One region of the Pseudoalteromonas sp. 1181_04 genome, then DNA from elsewhere that is predicted to be linked to it. Evidence: riboswitches for the same ligand, from Rfam matches in the RefSeq annotation. Region 1 holds a riboswitch; the other holds the start of a gene.
The links. A riboswitch is a leader RNA that binds a small molecule or an ion and turns the genes downstream of it on or off. The one in region 1 is predicted to bind cobalamin.
Positions count from the first base shown of each region.

Region 2: another riboswitch for cobalamin. It lies ahead of FW757_RS00015 (ABC transporter ATP-binding protein); the one in region 1 lies ahead of FW757_RS03650 (TonB-dependent receptor domain-containing protein).

Region 1 covers NZ_VXCS01000003.1:212,288-227,209, forward strand. The annotation lists gene FW757_RS03620 (Lcl C-terminal domain-containing protein) at 1-750, opposite strand, end outside; gene FW757_RS03625 (hypothetical protein) at 854-1,186, opposite strand; gene FW757_RS03630 (DUF2982 domain-containing protein) at 1,203-1,931, opposite strand; gene FW757_RS03635 (efflux RND transporter periplasmic adaptor subunit) at 2,177-3,229, shown strand; gene FW757_RS03640 (efflux RND transporter permease subunit) at 3,233-6,331, shown strand; gene msrA (peptide-methionine (S)-S-oxide reductase MsrA) at 6,480-7,016, shown strand; gene FW757_RS03650 (TonB-dependent receptor domain-containing protein) at 7,105-8,949, opposite strand; cobalamin riboswitch at 8,984-9,161, opposite strand; gene FW757_RS03655 (YajQ family cyclic di-GMP-binding protein) at 9,335-9,817, opposite strand; gene FW757_RS03660 (VanZ family protein) at 9,979-10,332, shown strand; gene FW757_RS03665 (ketopantoate reductase family protein) at 10,325-11,227, shown strand; gene thiI (tRNA uracil 4-sulfurtransferase ThiI) at 11,257-12,714, opposite strand; gene FW757_RS03675 (TetR/AcrR family transcriptional regulator) at 12,819-13,469, opposite strand; gene coaD (pantetheine-phosphate adenylyltransferase) at 13,720-14,202, shown strand; gene FW757_RS03685 (capsule assembly Wzi family protein) at 14,199-14,922, shown strand, end outside.
Region 2 covers NZ_VXCS01000001.1:133-15,054, reverse strand. The annotation lists gene FW757_RS00085 (alpha-amylase) at 1-1,439, opposite strand, end outside; gene FW757_RS00080 (DUF1289 domain-containing protein) at 1,747-1,941, opposite strand; gene FW757_RS00075 (mechanosensitive ion channel family protein) at 2,202-3,116, opposite strand; gene yaaA (peroxide stress protein YaaA) at 3,217-3,996, opposite strand; gene tal (transaldolase) at 4,247-5,197, shown strand; gene FW757_RS00060 (DUF3545 family protein) at 5,375-5,563, shown strand; gene ung (uracil-DNA glycosylase) at 5,673-6,335, opposite strand; gene FW757_RS00050 (cobalamin-binding protein) at 6,332-7,189, opposite strand; gene cobO (cob(I)yrinic acid a,c-diamide adenosyltransferase) at 7,189-7,788, opposite strand; gene FW757_RS00040 (cobyric acid synthase) at 7,772-9,274, opposite strand; gene cobU (bifunctional adenosylcobinamide kinase/adenosylcobinamide-phosphate guanylyltransferase) at 9,274-9,801, opposite strand; gene FW757_RS00030 (adenosylcobinamide-GDP ribazoletransferase) at 9,798-10,595, opposite strand; gene cobT (nicotinate-nucleotide--dimethylbenzimidazole phosphoribosyltransferase) at 10,595-11,659, opposite strand; gene FW757_RS00020 (FecCD family ABC transporter permease) at 11,664-12,659, opposite strand; gene FW757_RS00015 (ABC transporter ATP-binding protein) at 12,646-13,482, opposite strand; cobalamin riboswitch at 13,569-13,711, opposite strand; gene FW757_RS00010 (histidine phosphatase family protein) at 13,734-14,348, opposite strand; gene FW757_RS00005 (FKBP-type peptidyl-prolyl cis-trans isomerase) at 14,397-14,825, opposite strand.

The DNA of each region.
Region 1 (14,922 bases):
TGTTACTGTTTCGGAATCTGTAGCATCTAAGGTCACTTTTTCCAGCTCAATAACACTTTGATCAATACCAGCATTAGCAATAATGACTTCACTGGTTTTGTTTAAGGTATGAGAATACTGCGAGCTCGACTCGCCCCCCTCATCATCGACAACCGTTAACAGCCAAGTGATCTGCGTGTTGGTATCAAGTAACGGATGAGTGAAACTAATTGTTGCATTGCTATTACTATCTACAGCGAGCGTTGGCCCTGTAATTTGTTGCCAGTTATAGCTATTAATTTGGCCATTTTCATCCGGATCAACTGAACTGGCGCCACTTAAGGTAATTATATCTTTATAATCTGAAGGCAATGTTTCGGGTGCAGTTTGAGTGACAATGACTTGAGGAAGCTGATTATTTGACTCAATTTCGATCAGTAAGTCATCACTAACTAATTGGCCATCGGTGGTTTGATAACTAACACGCAGTAATAGCTCGCTGTTTGCTTTAATATCAGGGGCAGTAATGGTTTGTAGTGCACCAGTGAGGGGAAAGCCGGCAATAATTGGTCCACTTACTCGCTGCCAGGTAAAGGTACCATCAGCAGGCGACCCTTTGGCCTCAATAGTAAATTCACTTTTTTCAATAATGCGCTGATCATCGCCAGCAAATACGGATGCTGCGACTACGGGATTATCGTTGCCGCCTCCTCCGCCACCGCATGCTGTCAATACAGCAAACAACGGTAAAACCATTAAAGGGGATTTCATGCACTGATTCCTCATTTAAAACTGAAATTACGTAGCTTTTATATTAATAGCCACGCCAATCAATAAATTAAGCAACAACAATGCCAGATACAAAAAGAGGATGTTATAAATAGCTATCTTGGTGAATACGGACAAATAACTTTGTGCCTATTTTACTATAATCGACCTTATACTCACGACCATCTAACGCCTGAATGAACAGTAAGCGCTTCTCTTCTCCAAATACGTCAGCACTACCTATGTAAACCATTTCTAAATAGCGCTCTTTAGCTTCACGACGATTTTTTGGCAACTCTTCCTTAAATGGCTCTAAACCATGTTGAGTTACCTTGATTTTTGGGTGTATTTCAGAATTCACGATCACTAAATCGAGTTTTTTATCTTTATGGATTATGGTATTTCTGCCACTTTTAATAAAAGATCTATCTTGACTCATCGCTTCATCCTACTAACTAACGCCTATTTTCAGGCGTCTGTCTCTCTAATTGAGATTCTATAAATACGACTGGGTTATTCCGCCATGCATTTAAGCTATGGCTAAAATCCCAAATACTTCTATCTAATACACTTGCGGGTAACAGTAAATCATATCCTGTTAATTGCCGTAGATGTCGCATCCTATTAGCAAACATGGCTATCAAGCCATTAAAACTGCGACCATTCACAGAAGTGTAATGATTATCTTCAACTAACCATTCTGATGGGCAATTGCCATTTTTGCAATGTTTTTGAATTACTTGCATAAATAAATGCCGTTGTTCGATCAATAATTTACCAGCAATTCTTGGTGCTAATTGTAATAAAAATTCATCAGTGTCATTAAGTTTAATACCTACAGCATTTAACTCAAGCGGTTCAAGTTCTTGTTCTACTTTAGGAATACCACTGCGATTTAGATTTTCTTGCTTCAGACTCCAATAGCCATATTTATGTTGATAAGTAAGTTCTTGTTCTGTAATAACTAAACTGTAATATGGCTCTTGAGTTTTTAAAAAACCAACAAAAATAGCAGCCAAACATAAACTCACTAAAAAAGTTTCGAAAATGCTAATTTCGTCGGGCCGCAGTAAATTAAACAGCATTATAAATATCAGCCCCACCGCACCGACAGTGAGAATTTCGATACCATTGCGCGCACCTTGCGCACGCAATTTTAAAACAGTATTTTTGCGTTTAACCATAACGATAAAAAATAATATAAAAAACGTACATAATTATAGTCCAAATAATCAATTTTCGTATTTTCATACAACGCGGACATTTGCTCGTTAACTTCATAACTCTCTCATATACAAATACAAAACAGGAACAAACAAAAAATAACTTAACTTTTACGCCTAACCGACAGATTTATGAGATACGCGGCCGCCAATTCACGCTGTAATTTTGTACACTAGAGGCAATTAAATTTCCGGTATTTTTAACAATGTATGCAAAGCAATCTGGCAAAGCGCTATTTCCATTTATTATTACTCTACTTCTGGGGCTATGTGTTTATCTTTATTTACCAAGTAGCCAAGGTGAGCAATCCGACTTCACAGCAAGTGCTACCCAAGTAACCGCTCACACTGTAGCAAGTGAAGAAAATGCAGTCCTCATTGAGGCTATCGGCAGTGCCCGCGCTAATCAAGCAATTTATATAAAAAGCGCACAAAATGATTACGTAACTGACATTTATTTTAAAGACGGTGATTTAGTCAGTAAAGGTCAAAAGCTCGTACAATTGCAATCGCAGCAAGAAGAACTCACCGTTAAAGAACTGGCAATTAACTTACGTGAAGAAAAACGTCAACTTGAACGCTTAACTGAGCTTTCTCGCTCTCAAGCAACCGCAAAGTCATTGCTCGAAGAGCAACTTTCTCGCGTTGATGCAACCGAAGCGCAGTTTGAAAATGCTAAAACTAAATTGGCTGAAATGACTATTTTCGCGCCTTTTTCAGGCATTTTAGGTAAGCGTCAAATCTCCGTAGGTGCTTATGTAAATAACAGCACAATTATTACAAGTTTAGATGACATAAGCATAATTAAAGTCGATTTCAAAGTCCCAGAAAAATACCTTGCGCAATTAAACGTTGGCATGAAAGTAATGACCCAAAATGATGCTTACCCTGAAAAAACCTTTACCGGTAAAGTAACACACGTTAGTGCACGAATTGATTCAATCACCCGCAGTGTTGAAGTCACAGCCAGCTTCGCGAATAAAAGTGGTTTATTACGCCCAGGCATGTTGCTCAATACAGCATTACAACTGAGCTCAAATCAAGCGATGATGGTGCCAGAAAAAGCGGTGATCCCACAACAAGATAAACATTATGTTTTTCAAATTGAAGACGGAATAGCCACCAAAGTAGAGGTTCACGTTGCAGGTCGTCACAATGGCTGGGTTGCCATTGATGAAGGTATTAGTAATGGGCAGCAAATTGTTACTGAAGGAATTATTAAAATTCGCTCAGGCAGCAAAGTTACTGTGAAGGGGTAAACTGTGAAAATTACTGATACCAGTGTCAAACGCCCCGTTTTTGCAATTGTAATTAACCTACTGTTACTAACCTTTGGTTTAGTGGCTTTTTCGATGTTACCGCTGCGCGAATATCCTGATATTGAATCACCAATAGTCAGTGTAAGCACTGAATATACGGGTGCCTCAGCCGAGATCATAGAAACAAAAATAACCCAAGTACTGGAAAACCGTATTTCCGGTATCGAAGGTATTAAAAGCATTAATTCATCAAGTAGAAATGGTCGCTCAAATATTACCATTGAATTTAATATCAGCCGTGATATTGATGCCGCATCAAACGATGTCCGCGAACGTGTAGCGCGCGCACTAGATAGCCTCCCTGAGCAAGTACGCCCGCCAGAAGTATCTAAATCTAACAGTGATGAAAGCCCTATTGCTTGGTTTTTACTCAATAGCGACACGATGGATTCATTGCAACTGTCTGATTATGCACAGCGCTTTATTGTCGACCGTTTAGCTGTGGTAGATGGTGTTTCCAATGTGCGTGTTGGTGGTGAACGTAAATATGCCATGAAAATTTGGCTCAATCGCCAAGCAATGGCTGCTCGTGGCATAACCAGTAGTGACATAGAAAACACCCTACGAACTGAAAATGTTGAGCTACCAGCTGGTGAAATTGAATCTATCGACCGTGATTTTACCGTACGAACAGCGCGTAGTTATAAAGAGCAGCGAGACTTTAAAAACTTGGTAATTAAACGTGGTGACGATGGTTACTTAGTTCGTCTTGGTGAAGTTGCTGATGTAAACTTAGAAGCCGCTGACGATGAAAGCTTATTCCGTGGTAATGGCCGCAACATGGTTGGCCTTGGTATTGTTAAACAAGCTAAGGCCAATACACTTACCGTGGTCGATAATGCTCGTGCTGAACTTGAAAAAATCAAACGTAATCTGCCAGAAGGCACAACTATTCAAGACAGCTATGACTCGTCAATATTTATTAAAGAATCGATTAACGAGGTTTACAGTACCTTGGCTATTTCAATGGCTTTGGTGGTATTAATTATCTTCTTATTTTTAGGGAACATTCGCGCTACCTTGATCCCAGCGGTAACAGTCCCTGTTGCGTTGGTTGGTAGCTTTATGTTCTTACTGGCGATGGGTTATTCAATTAACTTATTGACACTACTGGCGCTGGTGCTAGCAATTGGCTTGGTTGTTGATGACGCGATTGTAATGCTAGAAAACATTCACCGGCGTATCGAACTGGGCGAACCGGCTCTACTAGCTGCCTATCGTGGCGCCCGTGAGGTTGGTTTTGCAATTATAGCCACCACCTTAGTGCTGATCTCGGTGTTTGTGCCTTTGGTATTTATGGATGGCCGTATCGGCGCATTATTTACCGAGTTTGCGATGGCCGTCAGCGCTGCGGTATTCTTCTCAAGCATTACCGCATTAACACTCTCGCCAGCGTTGTGTTCATTAGTACTCAAACCATCCTCAAAAGAGAGTAAATTCAGCCAATGGATGGACCGTATCTTTAGTAAGATTGAGCAAAGTTATAAAAACTCTTTACGCTCAAATATGACGCGTTCAGGTGGTTTAACAATCACCCTACTGCTGGCTGGTTTTGTTAGTTATTTACTGTTCCAACAAATTCCTTCAGAACTTACGCCAAAAGAAGACCGTGGTACTTTCTTTATCATGATGAGTGGCCCTGAAGGGGCAAGTTATGAAAATAACGCCGCCAACATGGCAAAAATTGAAGAACGTTTAATGTCTTATTCCGAAGCGGGCGAACTAAGCCGAGTGCTGGTGCGCGTACCTGGCTGGGGTGGCAGCGGTGGTGTAGCAATTGTTGGTATGGCTGACTGGGATGAACGTAAACGTTCAACTTGGGAAGTAATGGATGAGATCAGTGCAAAAATGACTGAAGTCACCGATGTGCGCGCTTTTGCTATTATGCGCCGTGGTATTGGTGGCGGTGGCTCATCACGGCCCATTGAGTTTGTCCTGCAAGGTAATGATTATGCACAATTAGCTGATTGGCGAGACCGGATCATTGAACGTGCAGAGAAAAACCCAGGACTGGTGCGTATTGACCATGACTACAAAGAAACCTTCCCGCAGTTTTTGATCAGTATCGATAAAAACAAAGCGGCGGATTTAGGGATTTCAGTTTCGGATGTTGGCCGCACCCTTGAAACCATGTTAGGGCAACGCCGTGTTACCACCTTTATTGACCGTGGTGAAGAATACGATGTGATCTTAAAAGGCACCAAAGCTGACTTTGCTGATCCTACTGATATATCAAATATTTACTTAAAATCACGCAGTGGTGAACTGGTTCCTCTAGATAGCTTAATTAGCTTGAAAGAAGAAGCCACTGCATCAAGGCTAAATCGTTACAACCGAATGCGTGCTATTACTTTGAGCGCTAACCTCGCCGATGGTTACACCCTTGAAGAAGCGCTTAACTTTTTAAATAAAGTGGCAATGGAAGAAAACGAAATTGATGGCGCCATTGATTATAAAGGTGAATCGCAATTATATTATGAAGGTGCCTCAGCGATGACGTATGTTTTCATTCTAGCGCTTACTGTTACCTTCTTAGTTTTAGCCGCTCAGTTTGAAAGCTTTATGCACCCCTTTGTGATCATGCTCACTGTGCCACTGGGTTTGATGGGCGCAATGTTTGGTTTATGGGTTGCAGGACTAACCATAAACATTTACAGCCAAATAGGCATTGTAATGCTGATTGGTCTTAGTGCTAAGAACGGTATATTGATTGTCGAATTTACCAATCAATTGCGCGATAAAGGCGTAGAGTTTAGTGAAGCTATTTTACAAGCAGCAACCCAAAGATTGCGACCAATTATTATGACCTCTTTGACTACGGTAATGAGTGCGGTGCCACTAGTGCTAGCCTCAGGCCCTGGTGCAGAGAGCCGTATGGTAATTGGTGTAGTGGTGTTTACTGGCGTTATTGTAGCAACCATACTTACGCTATTTGTTGTTCCTGCGGCGTACTATGCGCTGGCTCGCAATACTCAGTCTCCTGAGTTTTTACAACAAAAGCTCAACCAACAAGAAGCTGAAAGGCCGCTAAAAGAGCTTTAATCTCATCGTAGCGTTGCAAACCCATAGCAACGCTACTTTTCACTTCCACACACTTCCCTACTGTAATTAAATGAAATAATAAACCACCTTGCTCGTTCTTCTGATACGCTAGATCATCCGTGTAATTTAACAGCTTAAGGAACAACTAATGAGTATAACAAATGAAACAGCAACATTTGGTGGTGGCTGCTTTTGGTGTATTGATGCCGCGTTTAGGCGCGTGAAAGGCGTTTTACAAGTAAGCTCTGGCTATACTGGCGGCAAAACAACTAAGCCTACGTATAAACAAATTTGCACTGGCCTCACCGGCCACGCAGAGGTTGTACAGATTAAGTTTGACAGTAGCCTGATAAGCTACGAAACCTTACTGGCGATGTTTTTTACCCTGCATGATGCCACTCAGCTAAACCGCCAAGGTAATGATATAGGTACCCAATATCGAAGTGTGATTTATTATCATGATAGCGAGCAGCAAGCGCAAACTAATCAATATATTGCAAAATTACAAAGCCAAATACGCGAAGATATCGTCACTGAAGTTAGCCCTGCAACCACTTACTACCCTGCAGAGCAGTATCACCAAGACTACTACAACGAAAACCCTGAGCAACGCTATTGCAGTTTATTGATAGCACCAAAGCTGAAAAAGTTTGAAAAAGACTATAAACAGTTTTTAGTAAACTAAGCAAAGTGCTAAATAAGCATTTTCATCTAAATATAAAAAAGCCCGACAAACAAAGGTGTCGGGCTTTTTTATTTAAGCTAGAACGAGATCAGAACTGGTAGCTGGCGCCAACAAAGAAGCGACGGTCAACTGTATTGTAGTAAAACACTTCGCCAGTTGCATAATCCATACTTGAGTCAACCGCGTTGTATTGCTTATCAAATAAGTTTTCAACACGAGCAGAAAATGAAAGCGCACTGTTAAATTGATAATTTGCAGTTAAGTTCCATAACGTATAAGAACTAAGCTCTGTTACTTTACCTTGACGATCACTACGGTACTGCATATCAAAACCGGCATCAAAATCGCCCCACTGCTTCGCAACAGACCAGTTCACAGTACGTGGTGAAACATAAGTTTGTGCTACACCCGTTTCGGTATTTTCAGCATTTAAATAAGTAAAATTAAACTGATTATCAAAACCAAGTACTGTATTGGCAAAGCTAAACTCAACACCCTCATGGCGTGCTTCATTTATATTTTCTGGCTGCCATTTACCTGCTGCATTAGGTGCCCATGCAATTAGGTTTTCAATATTATTTCTGAATATTGATATATCAAGCTTTGCCTGAGAAAAGTCTAAACTCAAACCTAACTCTTGGTTAGTTGATGTCTCTGGTGCTAAATTTGGATTACCTGGAGATAAAGGGTCAGGAAAATAAAGATCATTAAATGTTGGCGCTTTAAAGCCCGTGCTTTGGCTCAATCTAAGTGTTGCACGCTTATTTAAGTGATAACCAACAGCTGCGGCGTAAGTTGTTTCATTACCAAACTGCTCATCATCATCTAAACGCAATGCTAAATTTGCAATGACTTTATTGTCATCAAAATAGCCCCCAAGAAATGCAGCTTTAGCTACTTTGCTATCCGCTAGATAAGCCTTACCATTGGTATATATTTCATCTTTATACCAATTAAGCCCGCCATTAACGGTTAAAACTTGGCTTGCATTATAACTGCCGTGGTAATCAAATTGTTTACGTTTTGTTTTATAACTATTAGTAACAATCGCACCAGTGTAATCATAGCCTTTGTTGTCAGAATCATCGGTTGCAATAGCAACATTAATTGAGTGCTTATGATCGGTAAAGGATTTATCCCAACCCAGCCCTAGCTGATAATTTTCAAATTCATTATTTTCTACGATACTATCAATAGGCGAGAAAGCATTGTCGTATTGTGCATTACCTTCACTGTATTGACCCAGCGCTTTAAGCTCACCTAACAGCTCATCTGCATAGTGAATATTAAATCCTAAATTTTTGTTCTCATAACCATCTTCATCCGGCGCTACGCCTTGCAATACGTCAAAGCCATCCGTTTTTTCAAACCCAGCATTAAACGACGCTTTAACATCATCAACTACCGTTGTACCTGCAACTTGATAATTTTGATAAGCATCAGTACCAAATGTTGCATCTAGGCTGACGGATTCCTTTGTACGAGTAATAATATTGATCACACCAGCGAGCGCATCAGACCCATAAACTGCAGCACGAGAGCCTTTAACAATTTCAATGCGCTCTATTGAATTAAGAGGAATATTACTAATTGATTTATAACCAAGGGTTGCAGAGCCCGTACGTACGCCATCAACCAAAATAAGTGTATGTCGCGAGCTTGAACCGCGAAGTGACACGCCAGAACTTTGTCCAAAGCCACCATTGGAATTTATTTGAAAACCAACTTGGGTTGCTAGTAAACTCGGTAAATCACGGACATTACTTGTTTCAATATCACTGCGCTCAATAACAGTTACACTGGCAAGTACATCAGTAATTGATTGCTCAAATTTATTAGCGGTTACCGTAAGGCGTTCAATTGATTGCTCTGCAGACACAGAAAAAGACAACGCAGCGGCAATTGCTACGCCTAGAGTAGATTTGTTTAACATGATATCCCCTGACCCGCGCCCACCGCACAAGTGATAGTAAATTGACTTCAAGGCCGGTCTCCGGACTTAACATAACTCGCTAATAAATTTAGCTAAAAGTATGTATCACCGTTGCGGGGGCAGTGTTGGACTTCGTTTATATCCTATAAACGCCACCAACTTCCCGATTATCTTGCTTTACTTAATCAACAACCTTGAAAAGTAACCACAAGCACCTTGAAAATAGGCCGCTATTGTGATTATTTTAAGCACAAAAGTCAATGGACGGCTATACATCTAAATACTCTAGGTTCTAGGAATAACCATAAGTTCTAAACTAAAAAAGCCAAACTACATTGCTGCAATTTGGCTTTTTCTAGCACCTAGAAACCTAGCTCCTAGCTTTCTAATCTCTAAAGTTTTTAAACTGAAATGGTTGCCCTAAATCAGCACTGCGTACTACTTGCATGGCTTCTTGTAGGTCATCACGTTTTTTGCCCGTTACACGTACTTCTTCGCCTTGGATCGCGGCTTGTACTTTCACTTTAGAGTCTTTAATGGCTTTAACTACTTTTTTAGCCATATCTTTTTCGATACCTTGCTTTAGCGCAACATTACGGTAAACATTTTTTCCCGCACGTGAAATATCTTGCAGCTCTAAACTTGATACGTCCATACCGCGTTTTGATATTTTGCTCGCTAAAATATCAAACAACTGCATAACCTGTGAATCAGCTTCTGCTTTTAGTTTAATGGTTTTATCATTAAGCTCTATTGACGCATCAACGCCTCTAAAGTCAAAGCGAGTTTCTAGCTCACGGTTGGCGTTATCAACAGCATTTTTTGCTTCGTTCATTTCGACTTCCGAAACAATGTCAAATGAAGGCATAAGTCTCTCCTAGCAAGATATTTTTAATTCAAATTTATATTGTCGATAATTATACTATATAAATTTTATAAATCTTTACACTTTTCTATGCTTTGTTCAGCTGCGATACGAAATTTGTTTGATATACTACGGCTCTATTTTTAAACGATTTAGGATTTTTCGTGACTCGGCGTGTTTATCAAACCCTATTTTTAATCAGTATTCTGGTATTTACCTTTTTGTTTGCCCGCGATTTTAGGGGCGTTGGGGTATCGTCACTGCCTCACCTAGATAAGTTAGTACATTTTACTATTTTCTTTGTTCTGGCAGCCGTCATGGTCAGAGCATTCAAGCTACCTGTATTCGTTCACCTCGTGTTATTAGCATTTTATGGCATTGCTATTGAGCTAATGCAAAGCACAATCCCTTATCGTAGCGCCTCTGTTGCTGATGTTGTTGCTGACTTTTCTGGGGCTGCTAGTTTCTTTTTGTTGTTCGGTATTTATTCTCGTTTTAAAAAGAATCAAAATGGCTAATATATTCGTCGTTGGCGATGGTGCCATTGGGCTGCTCTATAGCCATTATTTGAGTCAACAGCACAGGGTTACCCTACTTACCAAGCATGCTATTGACGAACCTCGTTTTTATCAACAAGCTAAAGCCCCAAAACAAACAATTAATTGCCAACTGACAAACCTGACTCAATTATCCGAGCACGGCCAAGTCGATGTTATTATTTTTACTGTTAAAGCATATCAAGTTGCCACCGCATTTAGGCAACTAAAGCCTTTTTTAAGCGCTCAATGCCAATTGATTTTATCTCACAATGGCATGGGTAATGTAGATGAAATAAATAGCGAACTTACAAAACAACAAGGACTATATTTTTTAACAACACGTTTAGCGGGCTACAAAGATACACCTTTTAGTGTGTTGCATACTGGTATCGGGAGCAGCATTTTAGGTGATTGTAACCAGCAAGCAAAAACACAACTCGCTGAAGTTAAAAATCTACTAAACGCTATTCCTGAATTAACAACCACAAATAATATACAACAATTACGCTTTGAAAAATTACTCGTTAATATTGCTATTAATCCACTCAGTGCGCTGCACAATGTGAAAAATGGCGCACTGACTGAACCACAGTTTAGTGGCATAATTTTAAATATCTTAAACGAAGCGTGTACCGTAGCAAATAAACTAGGTATTAATGTGCGACTTGCTGAAGCATTGGCGAACGCCTATCAAGTGATGAGTGATACCAAAAACAATTACTCATCAATGCATCAAGATATCGCCCATAATCGCATCACAGAAATTGACGCGATGTGCGGTTATATTTGCCAAAAAGGTAATCAACTCGGTATTAATACCCCTCACAATCAATCTTTACTCGATGCTATCAGACATAAAAAAAGCGCGATTTAACTCGCGCTTGTTATTAATAACTATCAACCTTACGGGCGATAAACTTTAACATTGGCAAAGCCATTTTCATGTAAAATAAGCGCCTGTAGCTGACTCATTACACCTTTAGTGCAATATAAGTAGTAGTCTTTGTCTTGCGGTAGGTCTGCAAATTTGGTCGCTAAGCGGAAAAATGGCAAATGCACAACTTCTATCCCATCAATTTCAAGCGGTGCTGCATCTTCTTCTTCCGGCGAGCGAATATCAACAACAACTGCATCAGCTGGTAAATCAGAAACTGACTCTGCCTCTTTTAGCTCTTGTTTAGCTTCAACGTCAATGTCACGAATATCCATAATACGTGCGTTTTCAATAACAGTATTGAGCACATCAAAATCAAACTTTTGCTCTTCAGCTTCTACTACGGCAATTTTAGCTTTAACTGTAGGCTTTTTAGAAATCACACCACAGTATTCCGGCATAGTTTCGGCCATTTCTGCGGTGCCAATTTTACGAGCGATGTTTATAATTTCTTGTTTGTCGTGTTGGATCAGCGGGCGTAATATAAGCGTTTCGGTAACACGGTCAATCACACTTAAGTTGGCTAATGTTTGACTTGAAACTTGGCCTAGACTCTCACCGGTAACAAGCGCTTGAATCCCCATTTTTTCAGCTATTTGGCTGCCTGCACGCATCATCATACGTTTGAGAACTACACCCATTTGACTGTTTTCAACATTTTCTAAAATTTCGGCAACAACGGGGTCAAAGTCAACACTGATAAATTTAACTTTATGGGTTGAGCTAAACTGCTTCCAAATATAATAGCTGGCTTGTTTAACACCAATCTCGTGCGCCGCACCGCCTAAATTGAAGAACAAAAAGTGCGTACGAGCGCCTTTGCGGATCATTTGATAACTAGCAACGCCTGAGTCAAATCCACCTGACATTAACGACAAGACATCTTCTTGCGTTGGTAATGGGAAACCGGCCATACCATGATGGGTGTGCGTTACTACGTAAGCTTTATCATCTTTAATTTCAAGACGAATAGTTACTTCAGGATTTTTTAGTCTTACGCTGGCGCCATCGACGTGCTGATTTAAACCACCACCCACATAACGCTCTACATCGGTAGAGGTGAAATCATGCTTACCTTGGCGCTTACAACGTACACAGAATGTTTTGCCCACGACGGTGTGGCCAACCATATCTAACGCTTTTTCGTAAATATCGTGCAGGTTTTCGTAGTTAGTTTCGGTCACTTCAATAAACTGCACAATACCTGGGATCCGTTGTAAGCCATCGATAAAATCAAGGCGCATTTGTGCGTCATCTGATTTAGTTACGACGGATATATTGTCCCAGTTATTTTGTACTTGTACTTTTTCGTCAAGCTTGCGTAACACAATTTTAATGTTGTTTTCTAACAACTTAGTAAAGCGTTTACGCACAGAGCGGCTTTTAATGGCTATTTCAGGATGGAGTTTGACGATAAATTTAAGCATAGTTTACTCGTTAGACAATATTTAGGATTCACGCACCCACGTGTTGGGCGCGCGATTATAACAAAAAATCTAACGTCTAGGAAATAAACAACCGCTGCGTTTAATTAAACAGGCTCTGCTTGTGCCGCTAATTTACTGTATTTTTCGCGTAACAAGTTAATTTTTGGGATACTTTGCTCGGTGCCAAATGCTTTAAAAAGCGCTAACACTTTTAAAATACCATTATAAATATCTTGCTGCATTAACTCACCGCTTAACCGTCTGGCTTTAATGTAAGGAGTCCAAAAACTGACGGTGATTTTTAGCATATGAGCAAGTTCAACGGTATCTTCATCATCAATTGCGATCATCCCACCTTCACGCAGGCCAATCACAATTTCGCGCACTTGACTTAACAAAGCCTCTTGAAACTCAATATAATCTTTTTTCAGTACTTCGTCGCGAGATAAAATGTCACCCAAATTGTCATAGAAAAAATGAAAACGCCACATCAACTCAAACAAAGCATCAAGATACCCAGTTAAGTGTGTTAGTGCTTCATCCTGCTTTTCCATTGGCACAAATTGAGTGTGTAAATGCTTACTATATAATGCAAAAATATGGCGAATAATGTCTTCTTTATTTTTAAAGTGATAATAAAGATTACCGGGACTGATGCCCATATGTGAAGCGATATGGTTGGTTGTGACCGCACGCTCGCCATGTTGGTTAAATAGCATTATGCTGGTTGTAATTATTTTATCCTTGGTACTCATATCCTGCTACTCTGATTATTTTTATTAGAGTAAATGCCCATAATTCACTCAGTATTATTAGCCGCGCAGTATATACAAATATAATCCAATAAAATACCACCTTGAAAATTTCTAATCCATAATTCGTAGTTATTGTTTCTTATTGAAATAAATTCATTTACAAATGAAAATATGCAGTCGCAATTTGCAGGCTGATCTGGACAACAAAGACTGTTAATATAACCCTCAAAATAACACTAAGATGATATTTATGAAAGTCACCGCAATTTATCCTGGCACCTTTGATCCATTAACCAATGGACACACAGATCTGATCCAGCGGGCAGCTAAAATGTTTGATACTGTAATTGTTGCAGTTGCTCACAATCCTAGTAAAAAACCCTGCTTTAGCCTAGATGAGCGGGTAGCAATTGCCAATAGTTTACTCACTCATTTAGATAACGTCAGTGTTATTGGCTTTTCTGGATTATTAGCTGATTTAGCACGCGATCATAGTGCGAATGTACTGATCCGCGGTATTCGTGCGGTGTCTGACTTTGATTATGAGTTTCAGCTTGCCAATATGAATCGTCGTTTAAATCCTGATTTAGAGAGTGTTTTTTTAACCCCAGCTGAAAAGAACTCATTTATCTCTTCAACCCTAGTTAAAGAAGTCGCGCGTCATAAAGGCGATGTCAGTGAGTTTGTACACCCTATTGTAGTAAAAGCATTACAGGAAAAGTTACACGGATGAAGTTAAATATCTATTTAAGCACCCTTGTTGTGATTGCCACACCCGCGTTTGCATCACCTTGGATTGAAAGTGACGACCCTTTATTACGAGCCTCAATTGAGATGCTCTTTAACCAAGGCGTGATTAAACAACCGATCAATAGTTATCCCTTGATGTGGCAAGGCATTGCCAGAGATTTAAATACAATTGAAAGCAGCAGTTTATCTACACAAAGTCGATTTGCTTATCAACACGTAAAACATGCCTTAGAGAACGCTAAACAAGGCAGTAGCTCTGGTGTGAGGCTTAACTACAATAGTGAGCCGACTTTGCAACAAAGCTTTGGCAAACGCGATCAACAAAAAAGTGGCATTAATAGCTATGGCTCTATCACTGGCGACCGTGTTAGCGCCAAAGTCAGTGTTAATTACGCTGATCAGGCACTTGATGATGAACACATAAACTATCATGGCAGCTACTTAGCAGTATTAATGGGCAATTGGTCTGTTAGCGCCGAACAAGTAAGCCATTGGTGGGGACCAGGTAACGACAATGCATTACTACTGTCGAATAATGCCGCACCAATGAAAGGGCTAAGAATTAACCGTGCTAACACCCAATATGTCGGCCCAAGTTGGTTATCATTCATTGGTAACTGGCAGTTGACTGGTATTTACGCAAAACAAAAACCACATTTAAGTAATGGTGAAAAAGGTGACTACTGGGCCATGCGCTTTGCCA
Region 2 (14,922 bases), on a different contig from region 1:
TGAGGATCAGGGGTTGAGTTAGTGGTTAACTTGGCATTTTTATGAATAGCCATTGCATCCCACGCGGCTACATTTAAGTTTATAGTGCCATTTGCATTAACAGTAATAACTTCACCAGTACAACTTGTTGCATCATTACTCAGTGCTCCTTTTAGCACGTTACAGTATTGCCCTGGAGCCATATCTGTTTGCACGGTGGTATTGAGTGTTGAGCCTTCTTTATTAATGGCAACATGACCTGAACTTCCTCTACCAAAGGCTATTTGATTGTTAGTATTATCCCACCAATTGGTTGTTGCCCAGCTATCAGCCGTATTATTTCTAAAATCTACGCCACCTGCAATGTATGCCCAACGATGCTCACATTGCCAATTACTCGCAAAGCATTCTAAATTACCGTTGTTATGCACAGGTACGCTTGGACCACCAGCATCTGTGTCACCATGATAGTCGTAACTAGACATTACTTTTGGATAACCATACGGGTAAGCCAACATAAATACGTTTGCTAAGTCGTACAAGCGGCCATCTTCAAAGGTAATTACATTACCGGCACCACCATGACCGCGTTGATTATCATGATTATCTACAAATACTACAGCTGATGCACTTGGCATAAACCCCCACCCTTCACCAAAATTACTTAACCATGCGAGCGAGCCATTTCTAAAGGTATTGCCAAGTTCAGTGCTGTATTTAAACTCCGTAACTAAACCTGACGCTAAATACTCAGAGGCACCAACAGCCTCGCCACCTTGATCAATTACTTCTTGAAAGACCACTGGCGAGCCATTCACTTTCGCCATTAAACTTTGAATATCACTGGCTGCAACATGTTTAGAGGCATCAAACCGAAACCCCTTAACACCAATGGCTTGTAATTCATTAATGTAAGCCGCTAATGTGTTTTGGACATACGTTGCAGCGGTATCTAAATCTGCTAGTCCAACTAACTCACAGTTTTGTACTCGGTAACGATCGTTGCCGTAGTCAGAGCCATTAATGGTGCAACTGGTGTGAAAGTCTTGTGGGCTATAAATTGGGTATTGTTTATTACCATAGGTATTACCAGCGGTACCTGTACCACTGCCTGCAGCCATATGATTGATTAAAGTATCTACATAAATATCAACGCCAGCGGCATTACAGCGATTAACCATATCAATAAACTGCTCGCGGTTACCGCCTCGGCTTTGCAATAGGTAACTGACAGGTTGATAACGCGTCCACCATTGGCTGCCTTGTATATGTTCATTAGGCGGCGATACCTGTACCGCAGCATAGCCTTTAGGTCCTAAGTATTGTTCACATTCGAGGGCTACATCTTGCCAGTTCCATTCAAATAGATGGACGAATGTTGTTGGTGTTGCATTTGCAATCGACGTAGCACTTAGGCCAATACTTAGCCCAATAGTGGTTACTATTTTTTTAATTTTCATTGTGTGTTCCGTTGTGTTGTCAAGTAATAGGTATTATTTATTTACAAAGAATTAACAGTAGAGGGATTCTCACAAAATGAAAATTGAATACGTATGCAATCAAAAATTCAAAAACACCATCGATTATGGATGCTTAGCACAAATGCAGTGGCACGAGTGTATCGCTAACTTATTCTTTGTGTGTGTTGGAGTGTTTATTAACGGGCAGTACAGAGCAGTAAAAACTAGTATACGGTTTTTATCTTTATTACGAAATCTTGAAGTTTGGGGTTAGCTTTTTCAGACTGCAGTTTGCTCTACAAAGTGATTATTTATGTTGCGCGTTTTTGCGATTTTGGCATTCATTAAGAACCTGTAGCTTTTGTGCAGGGCTTGCACTGTGCCACGCGAGAATTTCATCAAGGGTTCTAAAGCAACCGATACAGGTATCGTTTTTATCCAAACAACAATGCCGAATACATGGGCTACTTGGTTCTTCATTGCTCACTTTAATGTTATTCATTAATTTTACCTTCGACTTTACTTATTAGACACTAGCCTTAGTTTTAGCTCGTGTCTAATAAGTGCAGTAGATAATCGGCTAGCGATAACTAAACTATGACCACTGCCTTTTACTTGTTTTGATGCTTCGCCATAAATGCTGTCTATCAGTAGAAAACTTAATACTGGTAAATATGCGCCAATCAACAACTGTATTACCAGCTGTAAATTTGTGTAAATTAGCACTATCAACAGGTAAATATTACCTGTTGATAGAACCATTTATTGTTCTGAGTGCTGGCGCTTTTCAGTGATCATCGCATCGAGTTTTTCACCGCCTTTAATACCAAAATCAAGGGTGCGAATTGGGAATGGAATACTAATATCAGCGTCACTTAGCGCTTGTTTGACTGCCACAATTGCTTTATGGCGTACGGTCATAAAGTCTGCCTCGCCGGGGTATTTTATCCAAAACCACACCAGTAAGTTGACACTACTGTCGCCAAACCCTTCAGCATAAACAGCGGTTTCGTCTTGTTTAATTACAAAATCAAATTCATTGATTTTTTTAACTATCACCTCAGCTGCCAGCTCTGGGTCATCACCATATGAAATGCCCACCGGCACTTCAATGCGGCGTACACCTAAGGTACTGTAATTACGTAATACATTACGAAAAAGTATTTTGTTAGGCACTAAAATCAGTTGCCCATAAAAGTTTTCGATAAGCGTGTTACGCAAATTTATTGAGCGCACATTGCCAAACACATCATCGGTTTTTATAACATCGCCTGTTTTAAAGGGTTTGCGAATACCCATAGCAATACCAGCTATTAGGTTCTCGGTCATATCTTGAAAGGCAAAACCAATTGCTAAACCAACAATCCCAGCACCAGCCAGTAATGACGTTACAGTGCCTTTTAGCCCTATAAAATCGAGGGCAACAAATAACCCAACACACAGTACTATCATCTTGAATATCGATGCCATTAAGTCTGCAATTTGTTGGGAGTCTAACGAGCGGCGTAAAACATTGCGCATCATCGAACCTAAAAAACGCGCGAGAATTGAGAAAACAATGGCGATGATCACCGCCACTATAAAATTAGGTATATGACTTATTACGACATCAAACCAGCCACCGAGTTTTTCTTCAATAAGTTTTTCGGCATCGCTGATAGAAGGTATTTTTAGCATTGCTTAACCTTGATTATTTTATAAATAGTGTCAGGTTATTGCAAAATAAGCGCCAAAACTAAAAAGCCATGCATTGCAGGGCTTTTAAACAGATTAATAACTAGTTTTGTTCATCTCTTAGAAATACTGGCTCCAGCTCTTTTTGGGTCGCTTCGCTACTGTAGTAGTAACCATCAACAGTAAACTTTTTTAAATCACTTAACTGGGTAACTTTATTCTCAATAATGTAGCGAGCCATCAAGCCGCGCGCTTTTTTAGCATAAAAGCTGATAATTTTATATTGGCCGTTTTTACAGTCTTTAAAGTGTGGAGTAATGATTTGCGCGTTTAAGGCTTTTTTATCAACCGCTTTAAAATACTCGTTTGATGCTAAATTTACTAGATATTGGCTATCTTGCTCAGCGAGTACGCTATTTAGTTTATCAGCAATAATACTGCCCCAAAATTCATAGAGGTTTTTACCACGGCTGTTATCAAGCTTAGTGCCCATTTCTAAGCGATACGCTTGCATTAAATCAAGTGGTTTTAATAACCCGTAAAGGCCTGACAAAATACGTAGGTGACTTTGCGCGTAATCAAGTTGCCCGGCAGTTAAGCTGTTTGCATCTAAACCACCATATACATCGCCATTAAAAGCCATCACGGCTTGTTTAGCGTTGTCGGTAGTAAACGGTTGCGACCACTCACTAAAGCGCGCAGCATTAAGGCCTGCAAGCTTATCGCTAATTTTCATTAAACTGCCAATTTGTGCCGGCGTTAATTCGCGGCACACCGTCATCAACTCTTCGCTGTGCTCAAGTAACTCAGGTTGCGTGAATTTATCAGTGCTTGCTTGGCTCTCGAAATCTAAATTTTTTGCAGGTGAAATAACAGTGATCATAGTTAGCTATTGACTTGGAAATTATTTAATGTCAATTTCAACATTAAATGAAACGAAAAGCACGTTTTGTTTATATCAATTAGTTAGAATTGATTGGTATGATACCTACCTTATTCGCACAGCAAATTATGCTATGCACCTTCGTTCTTCACTGATACGGACATAAGACCTATTAAGCGCTGTCACAGTGCTGCAGTATAAGGTAGTTACAGTAGATTTTCTTTTAACTTGCTTGGAATGAGGAAAGCAAATGACTTCAGCTCTACAAAGGCTCAAACAACATTCATCTATCGTGGCCGACACTGGTGATATTGAAGCGATTAAAAAACACCAACCGGAAGATGCAACAACTAACCCTTCATTGCTATTAAAAGCCAGTGAAATTGAAGCCTATAAGCCGTATTTAGATAAAGCGTGGAGTTATGCTAAAGAAACCGAGCAAGACGCTGCTAAACAATTAGAACTAGCCTGTGACTACTTTGCTGTATTACTAGGTAAAGAGATCAGTGACATTGTGCCGGGTTATATTTCAACAGAAGTTGATGCGCGTTTATCATTTGATACTCAAGCAACAATTGCTAAAGCACACACATTACTAAGCCTTTATGAAAAAGAAGGTGTGAGCAAAGATAAAATCTTAATCAAAGTTGCCTCAACGTGGGAAGGTATTAAAGCCGCAGAGCAACTTGAAAAAGAAGGTACTAAGTGTAACTTAACGCTGCTATTTAGTGATGCTCAAGCCCGTGCTTGTGCAGATGCTAACGTATTTTTGATTTCACCATTTGTTGGCCGTATTTTAGATTGGCACGTTGCTAACGGCTTAGAAAAACCAACCGATCCATTACAAGATCCAGGCGTGCAATCAGTACGCAGTATTTTTGAATTTTATAAGCGCCATGATTATAAAACGGTTGTTATGGGCGCAAGTTTCCGTAACACCGGTGAAATCATCGCACTAACTGGTTGCGATAAACTAACCATCAGTCCTAACCTTTTAGAAGAGCTAGGCAACCTTGAAGGTGCACAGGAGTATTTACTTGAAAGTGATATTGCTAAAGAGCCTAAACCTGCACCACTAACTGAAGCTCAGTTCCGTTGGTTACATAATCAAGATGCCATGGCGACAGAAAAACTAGCTGAAGGTATTCGTTCTTTTGCTGATGCACAAGAGCAACTAGAAGCGCGTTTTAAAGCAATGTAATCGCTTTTATCGTTTAAATTAAACGTCGCATTTGCGGCGTTTTTTTATGCCTGAAAATAATCTCTATTCATTAATTTATCACTTACCTGTAACATAAATGTCACTTTTTTATTCTATTTTAGTGTGGCCTGTGGTATAGGTATTTTCGAGGTTCAAAAAATTCAATAGGAGAAGTTCATGGATAGCCTAGACGATATTTTAGAGATATTAGAAGGTCCTGATACAACAAGAAAGACCTCTCAGAAAAATAAAAAGAGAAAATGGCGCGAAATCGAAGCTTTAAAAGACAAGCAACGTTTACGTAAAGAACTACAGGAACTAGACTTTTTTACAGACAATATTGCGATTGATGAATTAGATTTTTAATTTCGCAATAGCTACTAACCAACTAAAAGGCCCTTACCGATAAAGTAAGGGCCTTTGTTTTTATCAGTTAACGTATATTCTGCGCGGGATAAACTCGCACCTACAATTCCTAAACTTGCCAATCGATCGCTGTTTGCCCTTGCTGTGTTAATAACTGATTGGTAGCGGAAAAATGCTGGCAACCAAAGAAGCCACGATGCGCAGACAACGGCGATGGGTGCGGGCCATTTAAAATATGGTGACGCGTACTATCAATGCCTTTACCTTTCTTTTGTGCGTGAGCACCCCATAAAATAAATACCACACCTTCACAGTGTTGATTAATATGGGCAATAACCTTATCGGTAAACTGCTCCCAACCTAAGTGTTTATGGGAATGGGCTTGGCCTTGCTCAACAGTCAGTACGGTATTAAGTAAAAACACCCCTTGCTCTGCCCAGCGTTGTAAATAACCGTGCGTAGGCACGCGAAAACCATCGATATCTGTAGCCAGCTCTTTATAGATATTTTTTAATGAGGGAGGAAGTTTACCAACCTCTGGTAATACCGAAAAACACAAACCATGTGCTTGTCCTTCGCCGTGGTAAGGATCTTGTCCTAAAATAACCACTTTTATATTACTTAACGGTGTTGCATCAAATGCACTAAATACATACTGCTCTGGCGGATATACAGCAATACCTTCGCTGCGCTTTTGAGCGACTGTATCCAACGTCTGCTGCATATAAGTTTTTGCACATTCGGTTTTTAAAAAGTCTTGCCAATCACTCATTGTGGCTCCTTAATTGCAACGCGTGAATCATCTATTTTAGTACACATATCAGCAAGACCATCCAACATACGCGTGGTAAAGCGGTGTAGTAAATCAGCATTGACGCTAATAAACTGGTGGTGCTTTACCGCGGGTACTTCGGGCCATTGTGTCCAATCAATCACAGTTTGCTGCGCTTGTGACTTTTCATTAGGCAATATAATGATCTCTGGTTTTGCCACGATCACATTTTCAATACTTATCAGAGGGTAATCAGTTCGGCTACTAGCAAATACATTACGACCTTGGCAAATTTCGATTAACTGATTGATCCAGGTATTTTTACCCACCGTCATCATCGGTTCTGCCCATAGCTGGTAAAATACCGCGACCTTACTTTTACCTTGCTGCTTGGCTTTGATTACAGCAATTTTCTGCTCAAATTCAAGTGCGGCTTGCTCGGCTGATTGCTCATGTCCAGTAAGCTCACCTAAACGGCGCAGTTCATTGGGCACTTTATCTACTTCACTCGCGTCACTGTAAATTATATCAATGCCAAAACTTTTAATACGTGCTAAATCCTCAGCTTTGCTACCCGTTTTCCATGCTAAAACTAAATCAGGTTTGAGGGCCAGTAGCTTTTCTATTTGAATACCTTGGTGACCACCGATACGTGGGATATCATTGGCCGCAGCAGGAAAATCAGCATATTCCACGGTTCCCACGATTTGCTCACCAGCGCCGATGGTATAGAGGTTTTCAACAATATGCGGGGCCAAGGCGATAATTCTTAATTGCTGCTTGTTAGGATCAGCCACGAGCTTAAAGCAGCACAGAGCCAGCGATAAAACGAGTACAAGCCTAAGCGTAGCCATTAATAATCAAATCCTATTTGCGCTTTAACACCAGCATCAAATGCATGCTTAACATTGCGCACTTCACTAACAGTATCAGCTAAGTCAGTTAACTTGCGGTGCGCACCACGGCCAGTAATAATTAAAGATTGCATTGGCGGACGATTAGCGATCACTTCGAGTGCTTCGTCTAAATCAATGTAGCCGTAGGTGATCATATAAGTAATTTCATCAAGTAATACTAAATTAATTGATTCGTCAGCCAACATACGTTTTGCTTCTTGCCAAGTCGCTTGCGCCGCTGCGGTATCTGATTCTTTATTTTGCGTCTCCCAGGTAAAACCTGTGTTCATAATGGCAAATTCAACCCCTGCGCCTTGCAATACATTACGCTCACCACACGGCCAAGTACCTTTAATAAACTGGCACACAGCAGCTTTCATGCCATGGCCTACACAACGTGTTACCGTGCCAAACCCTGAGGTTGATTTACCTTTACCATTACCAGTGATCACCTGAAAAACGCCTTTCTCAGTTTGTGCTGCGGCTATACGCTCATCAACTTTATCTTTTACTTTTTGTTGGCGTTGTTGGTGCTTGTCGTTATGTGTGTCGCTCATGATTAACTCCTTCCCAGTTTTGGTAAATTTGCGTTATTTTGTCTAAATCTAAATGTTCTTTACACATCGTGGCTAAGCGCGTTAATTGCTGCTCGCGATGTGTGTCTATATCTATTAATTGGGTAATACCACTATTTGGCAATACCCAATCCAGTATTAGTTGCGTAGCTGCACTGCTATCAAATAAGCCATGTAAGTAAGTACCTGCTATACAATCATCATCTGATATAAAACCATCTTGCACAACATGCTGTGGATGCTGAGTAAATTGTAAAAAAGGCTTTTTAAATGCTGGGCCAGCGCTGCAACCGGCGTGTATTTCATAGCCTGCCACTTTTGCTTGTTGACCGCCAAGATGGATCACACCAGCAGCTTGAGTTAGTACTTTATGCTGCCCTAAATGAGTGGTAAAATCAGCGAGCCCTAAAGCTTTACAGTGTGTTTTACTTGATTCCACACCCTCAGGGTCATAAATATCTGTGCCGAGCATTTGCAAACCTCCGCAAATACCTAATAACTTACCGCCATAACGCAAGTGACGCTGAATCTGCTCGCCCCAGCCTTCATTGTTTAAAAAGGCTAAATCATTAATAACATTTTTACTGCCAGGAATGATGATCAGATCAACGTGTGGAATTGCTTGAGTATGGCGAATGTAATTAATGTCAATTTGCGGGTTTAAACGCAGCGCATCAAAATCAGTGTGGTTACTAATATGAGGAAGTAGCAATACTGCGATTTTTATTTTTGCTTGGCTTACTTGATTATCTATCGCTACCGCGTCTTCAGCATCTAGGGCGAGATCATGTAAATACGGCAACACCCCTAACACTGGTTTACCGGTGTACTCTTCAAGCCAATCAAGGCCACCTTGCAATAAGCCTATATCGCCACGAAAACGGTTGATCACAAAGCCTTTTACTCGGGCTTGTTCTGACTCGCTTAATAGCGCAAGAGTACCGACCAAATGCGCAAACACACCGCCTTTATCTATATCTGCAATAATGATCACGGGGCAATCAACCGCTTCGGCGTAACCCATATTAGCAATATCACCCGCACGTAGATTAATTTCAGCCGGACTGCCCGCACCTTCAACTACCAGTAGCTCAAACTCTTCGCTTAAACGCTGTTGCGAAGCCAGTACCGCATCCATCGCGACTTTTTTATAATCATGATAAGCACCTGCTTCCATATTACTAATGGCTTTACCGTGAATTATCACTTGAGCGCCAGTATCACTATTGGGCTTGAGTAAAATGGGGTTAAAATCAACCCGTGGCGCCACTTTAGCTGCAATCGCCTGTAGTGCTTGCGCACGACCTATTTCGCCGCCATCTTCTGTTACAGCGCTGTTTAAGGCCATATTTTGCGGTTTGAATGGAGCAACTTTGATCCCGCGTTCAACAAATACTCGGCACAATGCTGCAACTAAAGTACTTTTCCCTGCATCAGAAGTAGTACCTTGTACCATTAATGTTTTCATCATGACTGCCCTTTCAGTGTTAAGGCAAGACCTGCCATTATAAATTCAACTCGCGCAGCTTTTGCGGCAATGGCTTGATGTAACCAGCCTGATTCATCTACAAACCGGCGGCTTAGCTCGCCCAAAGGCACAATACCGTGGCCAACTTCGTTACTGACAAAAATCACTTGCCCCGGTAAATTTTCAAGGGTATTTAGTAGTGCTGATTTCTGTTCATCCCAACAATCACTTGTGGCGTGACATAAACAGTTACTTAACCATAAGGTTAAGCAATCAACTAAAATACAGTTATCTTTGCTGCTGTGTGTTTGTAACGCTTCAGCCAATGCAATTGGCTCCTCAACTAACGGCCAATCGACAGGGCGCTGTTGTTGATGATGGACTATACGATCTTGCATTTCAGTATCGTGGGCTTGCGCCGTTGCGAGGTAAATAACGCTTTTATTGCTTTGCTGTGCAAGCTGTTCAGCAAAGCGGCTTTTTCCACTGCGTGCGCCGCCTAAAATAAATGTGTGGTTAGCGTTCATAATACACTCACAAAAGTTAAGTAAATGGCAATTTCACTTAGCTGCTGCGCGGCACCTAAACAATCGCCAGTGTAACCACCTAACTGCTGTTTAAACCAGCGGATCAAAATGACTCTTAGGATCAGTAATACTGCTACAAGAATGAATACGGTTTGCCATAACAATACACCAACAGCAATCAAGCTAACCAGTAAAGTAGCGGCGGTTACAAGTAACGTAACTAAACTAGTGACCGATAGGTGCATAGCAAGCGGCTTTACTTTTGAAGTCGCATCTTCACTTACATACTCCATCCCCATAATTAAACTGGTTGCCACTACTCGGCTTACACATTGCCCGATAACAATTGCACTCAATACAGTAATCAATGACTCACTAAGAAAGAGTAGGCTTTGAAATTTAACCAGCAGCATAATAAATAATGCCGCAGCACCATAAGTACCAAGACGACTATCTTTCATAATGGCAAGCTTTTGCGACACCTGCCAACCACCGCCAAAACCATCCCATACATCGGCCCAGCCATCTTCATGAAATGCGCCTGTTAATAACAACCCGGCCGCCATCATTAGTAATACACTTATTGATGCTGGTAACAGTAATTGAAAAACGCCGTAGCTGAGTGCTAATAATCCACCAAGCAGTAAACCCACTAAAGCAAAATAGCGACTTGCTTGATTTAAATGAGCACCGCTTACATTAAAGCGCAACTGCACCGGTAGCCGGGTTAAAAAGCTAATTGCTAATAACAGTAACTGCCATTGCGTTACTTTATTTGCCTCTGGGTTAGGCATTAACTGACAACCTGCTTAACACCAGCATCAGCAAAACTAGCCATCTGATTATAAAAACCAAGTGCGGCTTGCAATAATGGTAAACTTAACGCAGCGCCAGTGCCTTCACCCAAGCGTAAATCAAGTTGCAGCAGTGGCTTAACATCGAGTACGTTCAACATCAGTCGATGGCCTTGCTCATTTGAGCAATGTGCAAAAATTAAATAATCTTTCACTGCTGGGTTAATATTAATTGCGGCCATTGCCGCAGCACTACAAATAAAGCCATCAACTACTACAGCCATGCCTTGCTCAGCCGCAGCCAACATAGCTCCCGTAATATGCACAATTTCAAAGCCACCTAACGCTGCAAGTAGTGAAATAGGATCTGCTAAATGTAACTGATGCAATACCAGCGCTTGCTCTACAACTGTTATTTTACGCGTAACAATATCATCACTAACACCCGTGCCTTTGCCAACACACTGCTGTGCAGGTAAATTCAGCATAGCTGCCATAATCGCTGCTGCACTGGTGGTATTACCTATGCCCATTTCGCCAAAGGCAATTGTATTACAACCACTATGACTGAGCTGTTGCACCAGCTGTTTAGCATTATTAAAGCCTTGCTGTACCTGCGCGGTATTCATTGCCATGTCTGTATTAAGTGGCTTTGTTATACTTCCTAGACGGCAATTATGGACACTTGGCGCTGTGACTGGATGCAAAATACCACAATCAATCACTTCTAATTGCCAACCTAACTGTTGGCAAAAGACATTAATAGCGGCACCACCGCTGACAAAATTAGCTACCATTTGTGAGGTGACATCACTGGGCGCTATCGATACCCCTTGTGCAGCAACACCATGATCTCCTGCAAATACCAGCAAAGTAGGCTTATTGATTGCAGGTGCAAAGGTTTTAAAAGCATCTTCGCTTGCCACTTTTTGGCTAAACAAAGTAACCAGTTGTATTGCACATTGTTCTAACTGTCCAAGTGCACCAAGCGGTTTAGTTTTTTGGTTAATCTTATCAATGATGAGGTGACCAAATTGATTAGTTACTGTGGGTATATTAAACATCTGACTAACTCTCTCGCTTGCGAAAATAAAGTAACGATAAAAAGAAAATACTGCCTATTGCAGAAGTAATAACACCGATTGGCAATTCTTGATTTGCAAGTAAAACACGCGATAGCACATCAACCCACACCATAAATATACCGCCAACTAAAGCCGTCATGATCAAACCAGTAATAGTGCCTTGCGACACAAAAAACCGTACTATATGCGGGATCATCAAACCAACAAAACCAATACCACCACACATCGCCACTAACACTGCAGTGATCAATGAGCTCAATACCAACATTAATAACCGAAACCGCTGTACCGGTATTCCTAAAGTTGCAGCACTTTCATCACCTAGTAACATTGCATTTAGTTGCCGACGAAAACCCATCATCAGCCCGGTGCAACTAATAATAACTAAAGCGGGTAACCATAACGTTGACCATTGTGCGCGAGCAAAGCTGCCTAGCGTCCAAAATAAAATAGCCGTGATCGCCTGCGGATCACTAAAATATAAAAGTAAGCTGGTAAAGGCACTGAATAAAAAGGATAAAGCGACCCCAGCCAAGAGCATGCTTTCAACTTGTCCGCGACCTGCTCGTCCGGCAATAAAAACCAGTAATAACATAGTCAATAAACTACCAACAAATGCCGCGGCCGACATTGTTATTCCCGCGCTGGCTCCTGTTAGTGTCATAAAACATACCACACCAAATGAGGCTCCCGATGAAATACCAAATAAGTAAGGATCGGCTAACGGGTTACGGGTTACGGTTTGTAAAATTAAACCAGCAATAGCTAGACCAGAGCCAGCTAAAAACGCCAACAATGTTCGTGGCATTCGCAGTTGCCATATGATCCGCGCTATAAAGGAGTCATCTCCCTGACCTATAATACTGTGGTATACATCAATGAATTTACTGGGCGCAGCACCAAAGCTAAGTGCTATAAAAATGCTCGACAAGGCAAAAAATAGCGCCACGCTGACTGCAAAATAATTATTTTTTTGCATCAACGCCACCACCTTGATAGCCGTAAAAATAGGTAATACGCGGAATGACCTTATTTAATTGTTTACTCTGTGGATGCGCCGAGACTTCGGCACAGACACCAAATACTTCGCTGAGCATTTCTTCCGTGATGACATATTCTGGGCTACCCGTTGCAACTAACTCACCTTGCTTTATCACCAGTAGTTCATCACACATACTTGCTGCAAGATTAAGATCATGGAACGACGCTAATACCGTTACATTTAGCGATTTAGCCAACTCCATTAATTGAATTTGATATTTAATATCTAAGTGGCTGGTAGGCTCGTCCATAATTAATAATTGAGGGCTTTGTACAATTGAACGTGCTATCAATGCGCGTTGCTTCTCGCCACCGGAAAGGGAATCAAACGATTGCTGTAAATGATGGCTCAAGCCAACTTGCTCAATCGCCTGAAAAATAATTTGTTGATCATTTTTAGTTGTCGAACTAAATAAGCTTTTATGCGGCGTAAGGCCAAGACTCACTACATCATAAAGCGATAGGTTAAATTGCGAAGGTGTTTCTTGCAGCACCACAGCAACCTGCTTGGCATATTCATCCGCACTTAGCTGCCAAATATTTTTCCCTGCAAATATAACCTCACCGCACACTGGTTTAGTGTAACGGTATAAACAACGCAATAAACTTGATTTACCTGCGCCATTAGGCCCTAACAAACCAATAAATTGGCCTGGTTTTATTGCAAAATTAATATCGTGCAAAATGGCGGTATTTGCCACCGACCACGATAAATTAGCTACTTCAAGTAAAGGGGGATCAATTACTGCTGGTATTTGCAATGTGTTATCTCTCTAGCAATAGCTAAACCCAATACACTACAAACCATTATGATCATGGTGATAATAGAAGAGTTAGCCCGCTCAATAGGTAATAAATTAACGTATTTTGTATCTGACTTATCGCGCTTGCGACTTACAGTTGCGGGAACAGTTGAGGAGTTACACCCCATTCCAAAATACATAAGGCTCTATTATGGGCGGGTGAGTAAATATTTCAATTAATATCTTTCTAGACGGCTAAAAATAGTCTTTTAAAACACAATTCTGGGCCATGCTTTATCGCTATCATCTATGTAAATATCAATACAAATAAGCTTCCCATAACCGATTGAAAATATGTTTTGCTGATTCGACTCTTTTGGTAACTGACAAATAATACCTAATAGTTGCTTGATCACTCCGGCATGCGTTAAAACTAATTGTGCTTGAGTACGATTACTTGCAATATCAATTAGTAACGTTTGCCACCACGTTGCTATTCGCTGATAAAAATCCCTCATACTTTCGCCATGAGGGGGGGTTACTTGCCAAGGGCTTTGCCAGAAATCGCCAAGACTAGGAGAATCCGTCTGTTGCCACAAATCATCATATTTACAGCCATCCCAATCACCAAAATTAAACTCTCGGAGCTGATCAGTCAGAAAAAGTGGTATTTGCTGGGCATGGCTAAAAGATCTGGCAAATTCGCTACAACGTTTCAAAGTCGAACTTTGTACAAGCTCAATATTAGTTAGTTCATTGCATGCTTGATGTAATTGCGCACGGCCAAGTTCACTGAGTAAAAAATCTGTATGTCCGGCCAAGACTTCTTGCTCAATCAATTCGCCATGGCGTAATAAGTAAACGCGACTAGAAAATGGCGGCATAAAGCCCTCTTACATTAAAGAAAAGTACTTTTAACAATAGCATAATGATCATCCTAAACGGATTAAGCGCACATCAAAATGTAGAACGGCATTAGCTCCTATTTTCCCACCATTCCCCTTGCGCCCCCACGCCAGCTCTGCAGGAATTACAAATTCATAGCGAGAACCAACCGACATCAATAAAATACCTTCTCGTAATCCTTCGATTGCCTCATCTAAGGTAAATACTTCAGGCATTCCAGCTTTATAACTATCAGCTATTACGCTGCCATCAGCAAGCATAATACGCTGATTGATGACCACGGTATCTGTGTCAGTTACTCGCTCACCAGAGATCTCATCTATTACTTTATACATCAAACCAGAAGCACACAGTTGAGTATCAGCATGATTACTAAATTTAACTATGAAGCTTTCACTGTTTTTACGATTGAGTCCTGATGAACCTTTTGATTTAGTTGTTTTTTTACGTGCCATGAAGCCCCACTATTTGTATGATAAATATAATGATTTTATCGCATAGGTAGAGGCCTAAACGCAAGTTTTATAGTGAGTTTGCGAGTTTTTCAAAACA